3 regions of the Pseudomonas sp. MAFF 730105 genome follow, and region 2 is predicted to be linked to each of the others. Evidence: predicted binding sites of a transcription regulator. Region 2 holds the regulator's gene; each other region holds the start of a gene.
What was found. Region 2 encodes sigma-54, which starts transcription at its own class of promoters, with help from an activator protein. Its sites were predicted from a motif close to ANTGGCATNNANNTTGCTNT; they were not measured.
Positions count from the first base shown of each region.

Region 1: PCOSP_RS24765 (pilin) is a predicted target of sigma-54. The motif match lies at 4,054-4,073, and genes of this name have one in related genera.
Region 3: PCOSP_RS14080 (circularly permuted type 2 ATP-grasp protein) is a predicted target of sigma-54. The motif match lies at 979-998, and genes of this name have one in related genera.

Region 1 covers NZ_AP018438.1:5,658,446-5,663,406, forward strand. The annotation lists gene PCOSP_RS24750 (DUF748 domain-containing protein) at 1-2,335, shown strand, start outside; gene PCOSP_RS24755 (DUF2845 domain-containing protein) at 2,337-2,633, shown strand; gene PCOSP_RS24760 (BON domain-containing protein) at 2,933-3,286, opposite strand; gene PCOSP_RS24765 (pilin) at 3,585-4,007, opposite strand; gene pilB (type IV-A pilus assembly ATPase PilB) at 4,232-4,961, shown strand, end outside.
Region 2 covers NZ_AP018438.1:1,015,325-1,020,285, forward strand. The annotation lists gene PCOSP_RS04300 (ZIP family metal transporter) at 1-590, shown strand, start outside; gene PCOSP_RS04305 (HPr family phosphocarrier protein) at 747-1,022, opposite strand; gene rapZ (RNase adapter RapZ) at 1,038-1,895, opposite strand; gene ptsN (PTS IIA-like nitrogen regulatory protein PtsN) at 1,898-2,362, opposite strand; gene hpf (ribosome hibernation-promoting factor, HPF/YfiA family) at 2,375-2,683, opposite strand; gene PCOSP_RS04325 (RNA polymerase factor sigma-54) at 2,760-4,256, opposite strand; gene lptB (LPS export ABC transporter ATP-binding protein) at 4,473-4,961, opposite strand, start outside.
Region 3 covers NZ_AP018438.1:3,194,158-3,199,118, forward strand. The annotation lists gene PCOSP_RS14075 (amino acid synthesis family protein) at 1-539, opposite strand, end outside; gene PCOSP_RS14080 (circularly permuted type 2 ATP-grasp protein) at 1,224-2,633, shown strand; gene PCOSP_RS14085 (alpha-E domain-containing protein) at 2,637-3,587, shown strand; gene PCOSP_RS14090 (transglutaminase family protein) at 3,584-4,381, shown strand.

The sequences.
Region 1 (4,961 bases), 2.0 Mb from region 2:
GATCGACTGGACCGGTAACGTCAGCCTTTCGCCAATCGCATCCGAGGGCAAGCTCAAGGTCACCGATGGCCAGATGAAGTTCTGGTGGCCTTACGTACGCGACGCGGTACCGCTGGTGCTGGAGAACGGCATCCTCAACCTGAGCACCGACTACAAGCTCAACCTGGCCAAGGGCACCGAGTTGCAGCTCAACAACGTGGCCGTCAGTGTCGCGCCTTTCGCCATCAAGGCCCCCGATGGCCGTCCACTGGTGAAACTCGAACGCCTGGATGTCAGCGAGACTACGGTGGACCTGACTAAACAACAGGTCGTCGTGGGCAAGGTCCGCAGCCAGAAGCTCGAAACCTGGGCGGCACGCGAGGCCGATGGCCAGTTGGACTGGCAGAAACTCTTCGCCAGCCAGCCGGCCAAGCCGCAGGTCAAGGTAGAACCTGCATCGGCCCCGGCAGCCGCCGACTCCCCCAAACCCGAGCCCAAGGCACCCGGCAAGCCGTGGCAGGTACTGTTGAAGGATGTGCAACTGCGCGATTACCGGGTACATCTGGCCGACCGCCAGGCGCAACCCGCCGTGGCACTGGACGTCGGCCCGCTTAACCTCGACCTGCAGAACTACGACACCCTCAACGGCTCGCCTTTTACCCTCAAGCTTGATACCGGTGTGGGTAAACAGGGCAAGCTCCTGGCCGACGGCGAAGTCAACCTGAACCCGATTACCGCCAGGCTCAAGGTCAAGACCCAGGACATCGATCTGCGGGTCGCCCAGGCCTATATCACCCCGTTCATTCGCCTGGAGCTGCGCTCAGGGATGCTCGGCAGCGACCTGATGGTCGATCTCAAGAACACTGCACCGCTGGCCTTCGCCGTCACCGGCCGCGCCCAGGTCGACCAACTGCACACCCTCGACACCCTCAAGACCCGCGATTTCGTCAAATGGCAGAGCCTGGTGCTTGAAGGCCTCAATTATCAGCACGGTGACAGCCTGTCCATCGACAAGGTCAACCTGTTCCAGCCTTATGCCCGCTTCATGATCAACGACGACCGCACCACCAACGTCGACGACTTGCTGATCCCACAGCCGCCGGACAGCGGCACGAAGAACGCTGCAGCAAAACCGGCGTCCCAGGAAAAACCACTGGGTATCCACATCGGCGCGATTGCCATCAACGACGGCTCGGCCAACTTTGCCGACTTCAGCCTGACGCCGAATTTCGCCACGGCCATCCAGCAGCTCAACGGTCAGATCGGCACCATCGACAGCCGCCAGGCCAAACCGGCCAGCGTGGACGTCAATGGCAAGGTCGACCGCTACGCCCCGGTAACGATCAAGGGCGCTCTCAACCCGTTCGACCCGATGGCCAGCCTCGATATCGCCACCAGTTTCAAACGGGTCGAGCTGACGACGCTGACGCCCTACTCCGGCAAATTCGCCGGCTATCGCATTCGCAAGGGCCGACTCAATCTCGACCTGCATTACCGGATCACCAAGGGTCAGCTCCAGGCCGAAAACAAGGTGGTGGTCGAGCAACTGCAACTGGGGGAAAAGGTCGACAGCCCGGACGCCGTGAGCCTGCCGCTGAAACTGGCCGTCGCACTGTTGAAGGATTCGCAGGGCAGGATCTCCATCGAGCTGCCGGTGTCCGGCAACCTCAACGACCCGCAATTCAGTGTGATGCCGATTGTCTGGCAAACCCTGCGCAACCTGGTGGTGCGAGCGGCCCAGGCGCCGTTCAAACTCATCGGCGGACTGGTGGCCGGCGGTGGCTCGGAAGACCTGGGCAATGTCGCCTTCGCACCTGGCTCCAGCGACCTGAGCCAGGAAAGCGAAGGTGTGCTGCTCAAGCTCTCCGAGGCACTGGCCAAGCGTCCGGAACTGCGCCTGGAAATCGAAGGCACTGCCGCCGAAAGCAGCGACGGGCCGCTACTCGCCGGCCAGCGCCTGGAACGCGAATACCAGTACAACTACTACAAGATGCTGCAACGCCGGGGCGACAAGGTTCCGGCCAAGGCGGCGCTGCTGCAGGTGCCGGAGGACGAAAAGGCACCGCTGCTGGAAGGCATCTATCGAACCCGTCTCAAGGCCCAGCCGCCGGCCGAATGGACACAACTGGATAAAAAGGCCCGCATCGAGAAACTGCGTGAAGGCGTTATCAAATTCTGGAGCGGCAGTGACGTATTGCTGCGCGAGTTGGGCCAGGAGCGGGCCAGCAGCATCAAGGACTTCCTGGTGGACAAGGGCCAACTGGCCGATGACCGGGTCTATTTCATCGACGCCAGCCTCGGCCAGGCCGAAAGCGACGGGCGTGTGATCACCCCCCTGCATCTGGATGCCGAATAGGATGAAGCGTCTCTACTGGCTCGGCCTGGGCTTGATGCTCACCACTGCTCACGCATCGGCTGCCGACACATTGCGTTGCGGCAGCCAGTTGATCAGCGTTGGCGACCGATCGAGCGAAGTGTTGCAAAAGTGCGGACAACCGGTGGCGCGGGACGATCTGGGCTACAAACGCAGCGTCAATCGCCGGGAGGAATACCCGGTGGAAGAATGGACCTATGGCCCCAACAGCGGCATGTACCAGTTCCTGCGCTTCGAGGGTAATCGACTGGTGCAGATCACCAGTCGGCGTGGGCACTGAGGTTGGCAATGACACCGCTATCGCGAGCAGGCTCGCTCCCACAGGGGATCGGTGCCGGTCCCTGGATTTTGAGAACACCCCAGCCCCATGTGGGAGCGAGCCTGCTCGCGATGGCGGTGGATCAGCCAATACAATCGTCGACTGACTTCCATCCAAAATAAAACAGGCCCCCGGCAAACGCCGAGGGCCTGTGGCGGCCACGTCCCTGTGGCCTTTCGCATGAACTCCAAAGCAACGGCAAACGTATGACACAGCCCGTTTGCCGCGCCCTCTCCCAGTCCAGGCGAGAAGTCTTGGCCTTATTCGGCCTTCAGGCCATCAGCCGATACGGCTTTGACGCCTTTGATTTTCTTGGCGATCGCCACGGCGGTGGTTTTCTGAGCTTCGGTGACAGCAACAGTCGAAGACAGGGATACGACGCCTTTGTTGGTTTCAACCTTGATGTCGGAGCCTGGGATACCCTTTTCGGTGACCAGGTCAGCTTTGACTTTGGTGGTGATCCAGGTGTCCTTGGTTTCTTCCTTGGCTTTAGTCACTTCACCAGCAGCCAACATCATCGGAGCCTGGGTCGCTTGAGCAGTCTCGGCAAATGCGTTAGCCATGGTCAAGGTCAGTGCGGCAGCAGTAGCGGCAGTGATAGCGAACTTCTTCATACGAGTAACTCCTGTTTTTCTCAGAAACTGCCGGAGGTGATTCCCGGCAGGGTTATCAGGAGTAGTGCGAAGGGTGTGCCAGCTTTGACGAATAAAATAATTACTTATAAATCAGACACTTAAGCGAAGCGCCGATTTACTTGATCATGCAAAATGCATGAGCGACTGATTCTGTACATGCAAGTTGCGGTTTTTTTCCGCTTCTTAAACAGCTGAATTAACGAGCTTTTTTGTTTCACTGGCAAGAGGACGTAAAAAACCCCGCAATTAAAGCGGGGTTCTTCGCAAGGCCATGCCCTCAACTACCGGCAGCGGCACCGGTGCATCCAGCCGGCAGGTATTCCTGGGCTGCCGTCGAAGCACAGGTCCAGACACCTGCTGCCGAGCGCGACAGTGTAATGGTCTTGCCGAGTACCGGAGCGGGCGCATTCAACAAGGCGCACGCTATAGTGCCCGTACCATCTGAGGCAGTACCTGAGGCGGTCAACGTACAATTACTGGTGGGCGAGGTTCCACCAATGTTGGCCAACGTGGGGTTGGTCCCCTGGTTCATGATGTCCTCAAAGGGCACTTTCAATGCAGACACTTCCGCCAACCCGGCCGTTGCCTTCGCCCGCGCCTGATACTTGGAATATTGCGGCAACGCAAACGTCGCCAGAATGCCGATAATCGCCACGACGATCAGCAGCTCGATCAACGTGAAACCATTCTGCTTGCTCATAGACATCTCCATTAACATGAGGCGAAATCTCATGCTTGGAGGGTGTACTGCACGGCACATGCCAATCCCCGCGACCCTGCCAGCAAGAGCTTCCAGCCCAAGGAAGCCCAACGTCCTACCCCAACATCCGCACTATCTGACGTTTTTTGTCACCCGCCCCGGCTGGTTTGGCGTCGAGGCTTGACTAGGCTATAAGTCATGAACTGTCAGCAGTCGGGATCCCCATGAATGACATCGCCCTCAGCGGCCTGACCAAGCAACTGGTGCTGGCCGAGCTGATCACCGAGCAAAGCGCGCAGCAGGCGCAGCAGCAAGCCCAACGCAACCGCATGCCCCTGGTCAGCTATCTGGTGCAGAACAAACTGGTCCAGAGTCGCCAGGTTGCGGAAATCGCCTCGGAGCATTTCGGCGTCGCCCTGCTGGACCTCAACAGCCTGGACAAGGAAAGCCAGCCCACCGGCCTTGTCAGTGAAAAACTGGTTCGGCAACACCATGCCCTGCCGCTGTGGCGGCGCGGCAACAAGCTGTTCGTGGGGATCTCCGATCCCACCAACCACCAGGCCATCAACGACATCCAGTTCAGTACCGGCCTGACCACCGAAGCCATCCTGGTGGAAGACGACAAACTCAGCGATGCCATCGAGAGGTTTTTCGAATCCGGCACCACGGGCCTGGAAGGCATGGGTGATGTCGACCTCGATGGCCTGGACATCGAGTCGGACGACGATCGCAAGCAGGACGCCATCGCCGGTCAGGACGCCGATGACGCGCCAGTGGTGCGGTTCGTCAACAAGATGCTGCTGGACGCGATCAAGGGCGGCTCTTCCGACCTGCACTTCGAACCTTATGAGAAATCCTACCGGGTGCGGGTGCGCACCGATGGCATGCTGCGAGAAGTGGCCAGGCCGCCGACCCAACTGGCCAGCCGCATCGCCGCGCGCCTGAAGGTCATGG
Region 2 (4,961 bases):
GTATCGCTGCGGCCGAGCAATTGGGACTTACGCCCTGGCTGGCCAGCGGCCTGGTCAGTTTCGGCATCTTGGCCGGTGCATTTGGCTTGTACCTGGTGGAGCGAAAGGTGTCCGCCCGTCCTGAACAGCTGGTTGGTGCACCCGGGCATCCGGTCATTGCGCCGCGGATCTGGTTGTTCGTGTTTGCCATCGTGGCCCACAACATTCCGGAAGGAATGGCCGTCGGCGTGTCGGCGGGCGGTGGCATGCCCGATGCCGACAGCCTGGCGATGGGCATCGCCTTGCAGGATGTACCTGAGGGGCTGGTCATTGCTCTGGTACTGGCCGCGGCCGGAATGTCCAGGTTCAAGGCATTCCTGATCGGCGCGGCCTCGGGACTGGTGGAACCCCTGTTCGCGCTATTGTGCGCATGGCTGGTGAGCCTGGCCGGGATGTTGCTGCCGCTGGGACTGGCGGCCGGGGCCATGTTGCTGGTGGTGACCCACGAGGTCATTCCCGAAGCCCGCCGCAACGGTCACGAGAAGCTGGCGAGCCTGGGATTGCTGATGGGGTTCTGTCTGATGATGGTGATGGATACCGCGCTGGCGTGATAGGGAGAATCTGTGATCTATTTGTGGCGAGGGGATTTATCCCCGCTGGGCTGCGAAGCAGCCCCAAAAAGAGCTTAGTCGACCTGATGCTCGGCGGTGACAGATATCAGGGCTGCTTCGCAGCCCAGCGGGGATAAATCCCCTCGCCACAGGGGGTTATTCGCCTTCGTCGAAGTAGCGGTTAATCAGGTCCACCAGGGCGTCCATCGCCTCCTGCGCTTGTTCACCTTGGGTTTCCAGATAGATCGTGGTGCCCTTGCCCGCTGCAAGCATCATCATGGCCATGATGCTTTTGCCGTCGATCGTGGATTCAGGCGTCCGACCGACGCGGATGGTCGTTTCCTTGAACTGGCCAGCCACGCCGACAAACTTGGCTGAAGCCCGGGCGTGCAAGCCCAGCTTGTTGATGATTTCAATTTCCTGAGCAGGCATCGCGATGTGAATCCTTTAGCTGAGGTCGCGGTGGCGAACCTGGACGTTCTTCAGGGATTGTTGCAGGAGCTGACCCAGGCGTTCAGTCAGGTAGACGGAGCGGTGATGACCGCCGGTACAGCCGATGGCAATCGTGACATAGGCTCGGTTGCTTGCGGCAAACCGGGGCAGCCATTTAAGCAGGTAGCCGGAGATGTCCTGGAACATTTCCTCGACATCCGGTTGGGCCGCCAGGTAGTCGATCACCGGTTGGTCGAGCCCGGATTGCTCGCGCAGCTCCGGTTTCCAATAAGGGTTGGGCAGGCAACGCACATCGAACACCAGATCGGCGTCTACCGGCATGCCACGCTTGAAACCGAACGACTCCACCAGGAACGCCGTGCCTGGCTCCGGCTGGTTCAGTAGGCGCAACTTGATGGTGTCGCGTAACTGATACAGGTTCAGGTTCGTGGTGTCGACCTTCAGGTCCGCCAGGTCGGCGATCGGTCCAAGCAACTGGCTTTCGTCTTCAATGGCTTCGGCCAGCGAGCGGTTGGCATTGCTCAGCGGGTGGCGTCGCCGGGTCTCGGAAAAGCGCTTGAGCAGGGTTTCGTCATCGGCATCCAGGTACAGCACATCGCACTGGATATGCCGGTTGCGCACTTCCTCGAGCAGTTCGGGGAAACGGGACAGGTGGCTCGGCAGGTTGCGTGCGTCGACGGAAACCGCCACCAGCGGTTGCGCCAGCTCGGTGTGGATCAGCGCCCGTTCGGCCAGCTCCGGCAGCAGGCCGGCTGGAAGGTTGTCGATGCAATAGTAGCCGCTGTCCTCAAGCACGTTGAGCGCCGTGCTTTTACCGGAGCCGGAGCGACCGCTGACGATGATCAGGCGCATGATTAATGACCGTTCTGCTCGTCCAGGACTACCTGATACAAGGCTTGGTTGCTCGGTGCGCTGCGCAGTTTTTCGCGCACTTCCTTGCGGTCCAGCATGCTGGCGATCTGGCGCAGCAGCTCAAGATGCGCATCGGTCGCCGCTTCCGGAACCAGCAATACGAACAGCAGGTCGACCGGTGCGCCGTCGATGGCGTCGAAATCAATGGCGGCTTCAAGGTGCAGCAGTGCGCTGATGGGCGTGATGCATCCCTTGAGGCGGCAGTGGGGAATGGCGATGCCGTTGCCAAAACCGGTGGAACCGAGTTTTTCACGGGCAACCAGGGCCTCGAAGACGTCCTGCATTTCCAGATCCGGCACTTCGCGGTGGATCAGGTTGGCAATTTGTTCGAGGGCTTTCTTTTTACTGCCGCCCGGCGCGTTCACCATGGAACGGCCGGGGGTCAGGATGGTTTCTAGTCGGATCATGGATTGGGGGGATTAACGACCGGTAGCGCCCTGGAGGAGGCTTTGGGTCTTTTCCTTATGCTTTTTGAGTTGGCGATCCAGCTTGTCGGTCAGCAGGTCAATCGCGGCATACATGTCTGTGTGCTCCGCATTGGCAACCACCTCTCCGCCGGGAATATGCAACGTGGCTTCGATTTTCTGCAGCAGCTTCTCGACGTTCATCGTGACCTGCACATTGGTGATCTTGTCGAAATGCCTTTCCAATCGGTCGAGTTTTTCGCCGATGTAGGTACGCAGGGGTTCGGTCACTTCCAGTTGGTGTCCACTGATGTTGACTTGCATACAGCTTCTCCTTCGTTGCCAGTGCATAAAGCGGCAGGCAGAAATGCCTGCCACTGGAACGCTGTGGCGTGGCCTGTTACATCAACCGCTTGCGTTCGCTCGAAGGCGCGATCCCGAGGGATTCGCGATACTTGGCGACGGTACGGCGGGCCACCTGAATGCCTTGTGCCTCCAGTAAACCAGCGATCTTGCTGTCACTCAACGGCTTTTTCTGATTTTCCGCAGCCACCAGTTTCTTGATGATCGCGCGGATGGCTGTGGACGAGCATTCGCCGCCTTCGGAGGTGCTGACGTGGCTGGAGAAAAAATATTTCAATTCGTAGATACCCCGTGGGGTATGCATGAATTTCTGCGTGGTCACCCGGGAAATTGTCGATTCGTGCATGCCCACCGCCTCGGCGATGTCGTGCAGGACCAACGGCTTCATCGCTTCGTCGCCGTAGTCCAGGAAGCCGCGTTGATGCTCGACGATCTGGGTTGCAACCTTCATCAGGGTTTCGTTGCGGCTCTGCAGGCTCTTGATGAACCAGCGGGCTTCCTGCAACTGGTTGCGCATGAAGGTGTTGTCGGCGCTGGTATCGGCGCGTCTTACAAAGCCAGCGTACTGGGCGTTGACCCGTAGCTTGGGGACCGATTCCTGGTTCAGCTCCACCAGCCAGCGATCGTTGTGCTTGCGCACGATCACATCGGGAACCACGTATTCGGGCTCGGTGGCCTCGATCTGTGAGCCCGGGCGTGGGTTGAGGCTCTGGACCAGTTCGATCACCTGGCGCAGCTCATCTTCCTTGAGCTTCATGCGCCGCATCAGCTGGCTGTAGTCGCGGCCGCCCAGCAGGTCGATATAGTCGGTGACCAGTCGCTTGGCCTCGGCCAGCCACGGTGTCTTGGCGGGTAACTGGCGCAGTTGCAGCAGCAGGCACTCACCCAGGTTGCGGGCGCCGATGCCGGCCGGTTCGAATTGTTGGATCCGATGCAGGACAGCTTCGATCTCGTCCAGCTCGATGTCCAGCTCCGGATCGAAAGCTTCGAGAATTTCTTCGAGGGTCTCGTCCAGGTAGCCCTGATTGTTGATGCAGTCGATCAGGGTCACGGCGATCAGGCGATCGGTGTCGGACATCGGCGCGAGGTTCAGTTGCCACAGCAGGTGGCTTTGCAGGCTTTCGCCGGCAGAGGTGCGGGTGGTGAAGTCCCACTCGTCATCATCGCTGCTTGGCAGGCTGCTGGCGCTGGTCTGGTAGACGTCCTCCCAGGCCGTGTCCACGGGCAGGTCGTTGGGGATGCGTTCGTTCCACTCGCCATCCTCGAGGTTATCCACCGTCGGGGCGGCTTCCTCCTGGTAGGACGGCTCCTGGATCTCGGTATTGGATTTTTGCTCGACGTTGTCGGCCAGCGGATCAGTGTTGTCGAAGTCGTCGCCTTCTTCCTGGCGTTCGAGCATCGGATTGGATTCCAGGGCCTCCTGGATTTCCTGTTGCAGGTCCAGGGTCGACAATTGGAGCAGGCGGATGGCCTGTTGCAGCTGCGGTGTCATCGTCAGCTGCTGGCCCATTCTCAAGACTAGCGATGGTTTCATGGCAGGGGCTTAACACCTTATTCGCCGGCGCACATGCGCCATCCACTACAAGGGCGCCGAAGCGCCAAACCTTAAGCAAATTATATGCCTGAAACTGAAGTGTTTGCCTAGAGGGAGTACTCAATTAGTTTCCCGATGAGGGGATTCATTGAGCCTCTCCCGAGGCGCTGCCTGGTAAAACCGACGGCGCCGGAACAGTTGCCAGACACTTCGCGCTTACAGGCGGAACTCATGGCCCAGATACACTTCCTTGACCAATTCGTTGGCCAGGATGGTGGCGGAGTCACCTTCGGCGATCAATTGTCCATCATTGACGATGTAGGCGGTCTCGCAGATGTCCAGCGTCTCGCGCACGTTGTGGTCGGTGATCAGCACGCCGATCCCCTTGGCCTTGAGATGGTGGATGATCTGCTTGATGTCGCCCACCGAAATCGGGTCCACGCCGGCGAACGGTTCGTCGAGCAGGATGAATTTCGGTGCGGTGGCCAGGGCGCGGGCAATTTCCACCCGGCGCCGTTCGCCGCCGGACAGGCTCATGCCCAGGTTGTCGCGGATATGGCTGATGTGAAATTCCTGCAGCAGGCTTTCCAGCTCCTGGCGACGACCCGCCTTGTCGAGCTCCTTGCGGGTTTCGAGAATCGCCATGATGTTGTCGGCGACCGACAACTTGCGGAAGATCGACGCTTCTTGTGGCAGATAGCCGAT
Region 3 (4,961 bases), 2.2 Mb from region 2:
ATGCGTGGATGCAGACGACCGCCATCGGCGCAACCCAGCACCACGACGATTTCGTCGGCGCGCGGTGCGTCTTCGATTTGCATTTCCAGGGTGATGTAGTGCGAGCGCAGGCCTTCGTCGTCCTTGTGCATCATTGGGATCTGGATCGAGGTGCCAGGGCCGCCGCGCTTGTTGGTGAAGCTCAGGTAGCTCTTGGCCTTGACCGCTTCGCGGTAGTGGTTGCCGAAGCGCAAGGTATGGATCACGGCGGAAGCATGCTCGATTTCACCGTCGGCGCCGACGACGGCGGCCTTGCCGTAGGCTTCGATTTTCTCGGCGCCGCCGATGATGCCCACCAGGCGCTCGACCATCAGTGCACCAAGGTCGGAACAGTTGGCGCGGATTTCCGGCTTCAGGTCTTCGACGAAACCACGGCCCAGCCAAGGGTTTTTCATGACCACCGCCAGCCCGACCATGGTCACCGGCTTATCAGTGACCTTGCCACCTTCGATAAAGGTTTCTTCGACATAGCTGACGATCTTGCGAATTTCGAAACTCATGAGCTGCTCCGTAGACGGGTAAAAGGTGTCTGTGCGTATGATGGTATACCATAATACTGCTGGCGCAAGTACCTCCGTTGAGTTTGTTCGCGAGGAGACGACAGAAGGCCAGCCTTTGGGGCTAATGCCAGTCAGTTAAGGATCAAACGGCGCAACGCCTGTGGGAACAAAGCTTGCTCCCACGGGTTTGTGGCTTCACTGACTGGCATGCGAGGCCAGGCTCCGGTATCGCAAGTGAGTACAAATTTCCCCATTTCAGGGCAGCTGATGACAGTTACGTGATTCGTTGCACCGATTCGACTCGTTCCGCTACGCGCTGCCGCAAGCCGAAATAATCGTTTCAGCCCTAGAGCGGCTTTTCAGTCGCCAGAACGAAAATAAATTTCGCTTTAGCGTACGTTTACGCCGGTTTTTCCAGTTGTATGCGTATATACCGTGCGTAGGCACAGCCTTTGCTATGGTTCCTGGGGGGAGGCCATCGCACCGACGGCTTTATCAAGCGGAGACATTCATGGCGCGGATCTAACCGGCGGCGCACGTCATCCAGACGCAAAGGCCACAGCAGAGACGGATGTCTATCGAGGTGCTCAGAGAAAACAGGGCTCATTAACGCAAGGCAAGGCCGGACCATTGGAATGACGAAGTAATAAGAAATGCCGTGTAGAACGCGGCTGGGAGTTGGCTATGCCCCGAGCTTTTTTTGATGAAATGTATGATGCCAAGGGTGACTGCCGCCCGCATTACCAAGCCTTCGCACGTTGGCTGGCGGACACGCCGGGCGAACTGCTCGATCAGCGCCGACGCGAAGCCGACCTGCTGTTCCATCGAGCGGGGATCACCTTCACCCTGTACGGGGACGAGCAGGGCACCGAGCGGTTGATACCCTTCGACATCATTCCCCGCAGCATCAAGGCCAGTGAATGGCAAAAGGTCGAGCAGGGCTGCATACAGCGGGTCCAGGCGCTGAACATGTTCCTGGACGACATCTATCACCAACAGCGCATCCTCAAGGAAGGCATCATTCCCGCCGAGCAGGTGCTGGCCAACGAGGGTTACCAGATTGCGATGCAGGGCTTGAACCTGCATCGGGGCATTTACGCCCATATTGCCGGCGTCGACCTGGTTCGTGACGGTGACGGCAGTTACTACGTGCTGGAGGACAATCTGCGCACGCCCAGCGGTGTCAGCTACATGCTCGAAGACCGCAAGATGATGATGCGCCTGTTCCCCGAACTCTTCGCTGCCCAGCGTGTGGCGCCCATCGATCATTACCCGAACCTGCTGCTCGACACCCTCAAGAGCTCGAGTCCGCTGGATAACCCCACCGCGGTGGTCCTGACCCCCGGTCGCTTCAACAGTGCCTACTTCGAACATGCGTTCCTGGCTCGGGAAATGGGTGTGGAACTGGTGGAGGGCGCCGATCTGTTCGTGCGCGACGACCATGTCTACATGCGCACGACCGCTGGTCCCCAGCAGGTGGATGTGATCTACCGGCGTCTCGACGATGCCTATCTCGATCCGCTGTCGTTCAATCCCGATTCGATGTTGGGTGTGCCAGGCCTGATCGCCGTCTACCGTGCGGGCAATGTGGTGCTGGCGAACGCGGTCGGTACCGGCGTCGCCGATGACAAGTCGATCTACCCCTACGTCGATGAGATGATTCGTTTCTACCTCACCGAAGAACCGATCCTGAAGAATGTCCCTACCTGGCAATGCCGCAAGCCTCAGGAACTGTCCCATGTGCTGGCGAACCTGCCCGATCTGGTGGTCAAGGAAACCCAGGGCTCCGGCGGCTACGGCATGCTGGTGGGGCCGGCGGCCACCGCGGCGGAAATCGAAGACTTCCGTGCACGACTCAAGGCCCGTCCCGAGGCCTACATCGCTCAACCGACCCTGAGCCTGTCCACTTGCCCGACCTTTGTCGAAAGTGGCATCGCGCCGCGTCATATCGACCTGCGGCCGTTTGTGCTCTCGGGCAAGGAGACCCGCCTCGTGCCGGGTGGCCTGACCCGCGTGGCGCTTCGCGAGGGCTCGCTGGTGGTGAATTCGTCCCAGGGCGGTGGTACCAAGGACACTTGGGTAGTGGAGGATTAAGACATGCTTTCAAGAACCGCTTCGGACCTCTACTGGATGTCCCGCTACCTGGAGCGCGCCGAGAACCTGGCGCGCATGCTCGAAGTCAGTTACTCGCTGTCGCTGATGCCCCAGGCCGGGCGCAGCGACGGCCATGCCGAGCTGGCGATGTCGCTGCTGGCGGCCGGTACGCTGGACGACTACAACACCCGTTATGGCGAGCTCAACAGCGAACACATGCTGCATTTCTTCGCCCTGGATGACACCAACCCCGGCAGCATCTACAGCTGCCTGCGGGCGGCGCGGACCAATGCCCATGCGGTGCGTGGGCGCATCACCGCCGACATGTGGGAAAACATCAACGCCACCTGGCTGGAGATGCGCAACATCGCCAGCAATGGCCTGGGCCGCTACGGCATCAGTCATTTCTGCGAATGGGTCAAGGAGCGTTCGCATCTGTTTCGCGGGGCGACGTCGGGCACCATCATGCGCAACGATGCCTACTGTTTCATTCGCCTGGGGACGTTCATCGAGCGGGCGGACAACACCTTGCGCCTGTTGGATGCACGCTACGAAATGTTTGGCGAAGAGTCGGAAGAGGTCAGCGACAATTCGGCGCGCGGCTACTACCAGTGGAGTGCCTTGCTACGGGCGCTGTCGTCGTTCGAGGCGTTCAACGAGATCTACCGTAATGCGCCGAATGCCGAGCAGGTTTCGGAGATGTTGCTGCTGCGTGCCGACGTCCCGCGTTCGTTGCATGCCTGCATCGAGGAGCTCGATCAGATCCTCGCCAGCCTGCCAGGCCACAACGGCCGTCCGGCCCAGCGCCTGGCCGCGGAGCTGAATGCGCGCCTGCGTTATTCCGGGATCGACGAGATCCTGGCATCGGGCCTGCACCTTTGGCTGACCGACCTCATCGACCAGATCCGTCATCTGGGCCAGACCGTTCACGAGTCCTATCTGGAGGTCGTATGAAACTGTCCATACGCCACGACACCACCTACCGCTATGCCGATGAAGTCTGCACCAGCATCCAGTTCCTGCGTTTGACTCCGAGGGACAGCCAGCGCCAGCGCGTCCTGCAATGGCATCTGGAGTTACCTCGTCTGGTGCGCAGCCAGCTCGACCCCTACGGTAACATCCTGCACGTGATGACCATGGACGAGCCCCATGGCGCCTTGGTACTGACCGCTTATGGCGAAGTGGAAATCCATCAGGCGGTGGAGATGGAGCCGGACTCGCAGTCGCCGCTGCCGTTCCTGCGCACGAGCCGTCTGACCCAGGCGGATGACGCGCTCAGCGCCTTTGCCATGGAGCAATGTGCGGGGCGGCGCGATCGGGCTGCACTGGTCGATCTGATGGAGGGCCTCGCGGCGCGCATGCCCTATAGCCCGGGCACGACCGCTGTCAGCAGCACAGCCGCCGAGGCGTTTGCCGGCGGTGCGGGCGTCTGCCAGGATCATACCCATGCCTTCCTGGCCTGCGCGCGCAGCCTCGGTATTCCGGCGCGCTATGTCTCCGGTTATTTGTACACCGAAGATGAAACGCATCTGGCGAGCCATGCCTGGGCCGAAGCCTGGCTGGACAACGGGTGGTACAGCTTCGACGTGACCAACCGCCTGACCCGCCCCGACCGACACCTGAAGCTGGCGGTCGGCCTGGACTACCTCGACGCCTGCCCGGTACGCGGCATGCGCCGGGGCGGCGGGGCAGAGCAGATGCAGGCGCGGGTGCAGGTGAACTCGATGGTGCAGGTGCAACATCAATAAGCGAGACATTCGCTGAAACTGAAGGCCTCATCGTCGGATCGCTGCCCGGGGCAGGCTCCCTCCCACAATGGAAATGGCGTCGGGCGCAAATCCCGCGACCACCCAAATCCCCCGTGGGAGCGAGCCTGCTCGCGATGGCGGCTGCATTCCAACATCCCCGTCATCTGACCCACCGCTATCGCGAGCAGGCTCGCTCCCACAATGGGACTGGCGTCGGACGCAAATCCAGCGACCACCCGAATCCCCCGTGGGAGCGAGCCTGCTCGCGATGACGGCTGCACATCCAACATCTTCGTCATCTGACCCACCGCTATCGTGAGCAGGCTCGCTCCCACAATGGGACTGGCGTCGGGCGCAAATCCCGCGACCACCCGAATCCCCCGTGGGAGCGAGCCTGCTCGCGATGACGGCTGCACATCCAACATCTTCGTCATCTGACCCACCGCTATCGTGAGCAGGCTCGCTCCCACAATGGGACTGGCGTCGGGCGCAAATCCCGCGACCACCCAAATCCCCTGTGGGAGCGAGCCTGCTCGCGATGACGGCTGCACATCCAACATCTTCGTCATCTGACCCACCG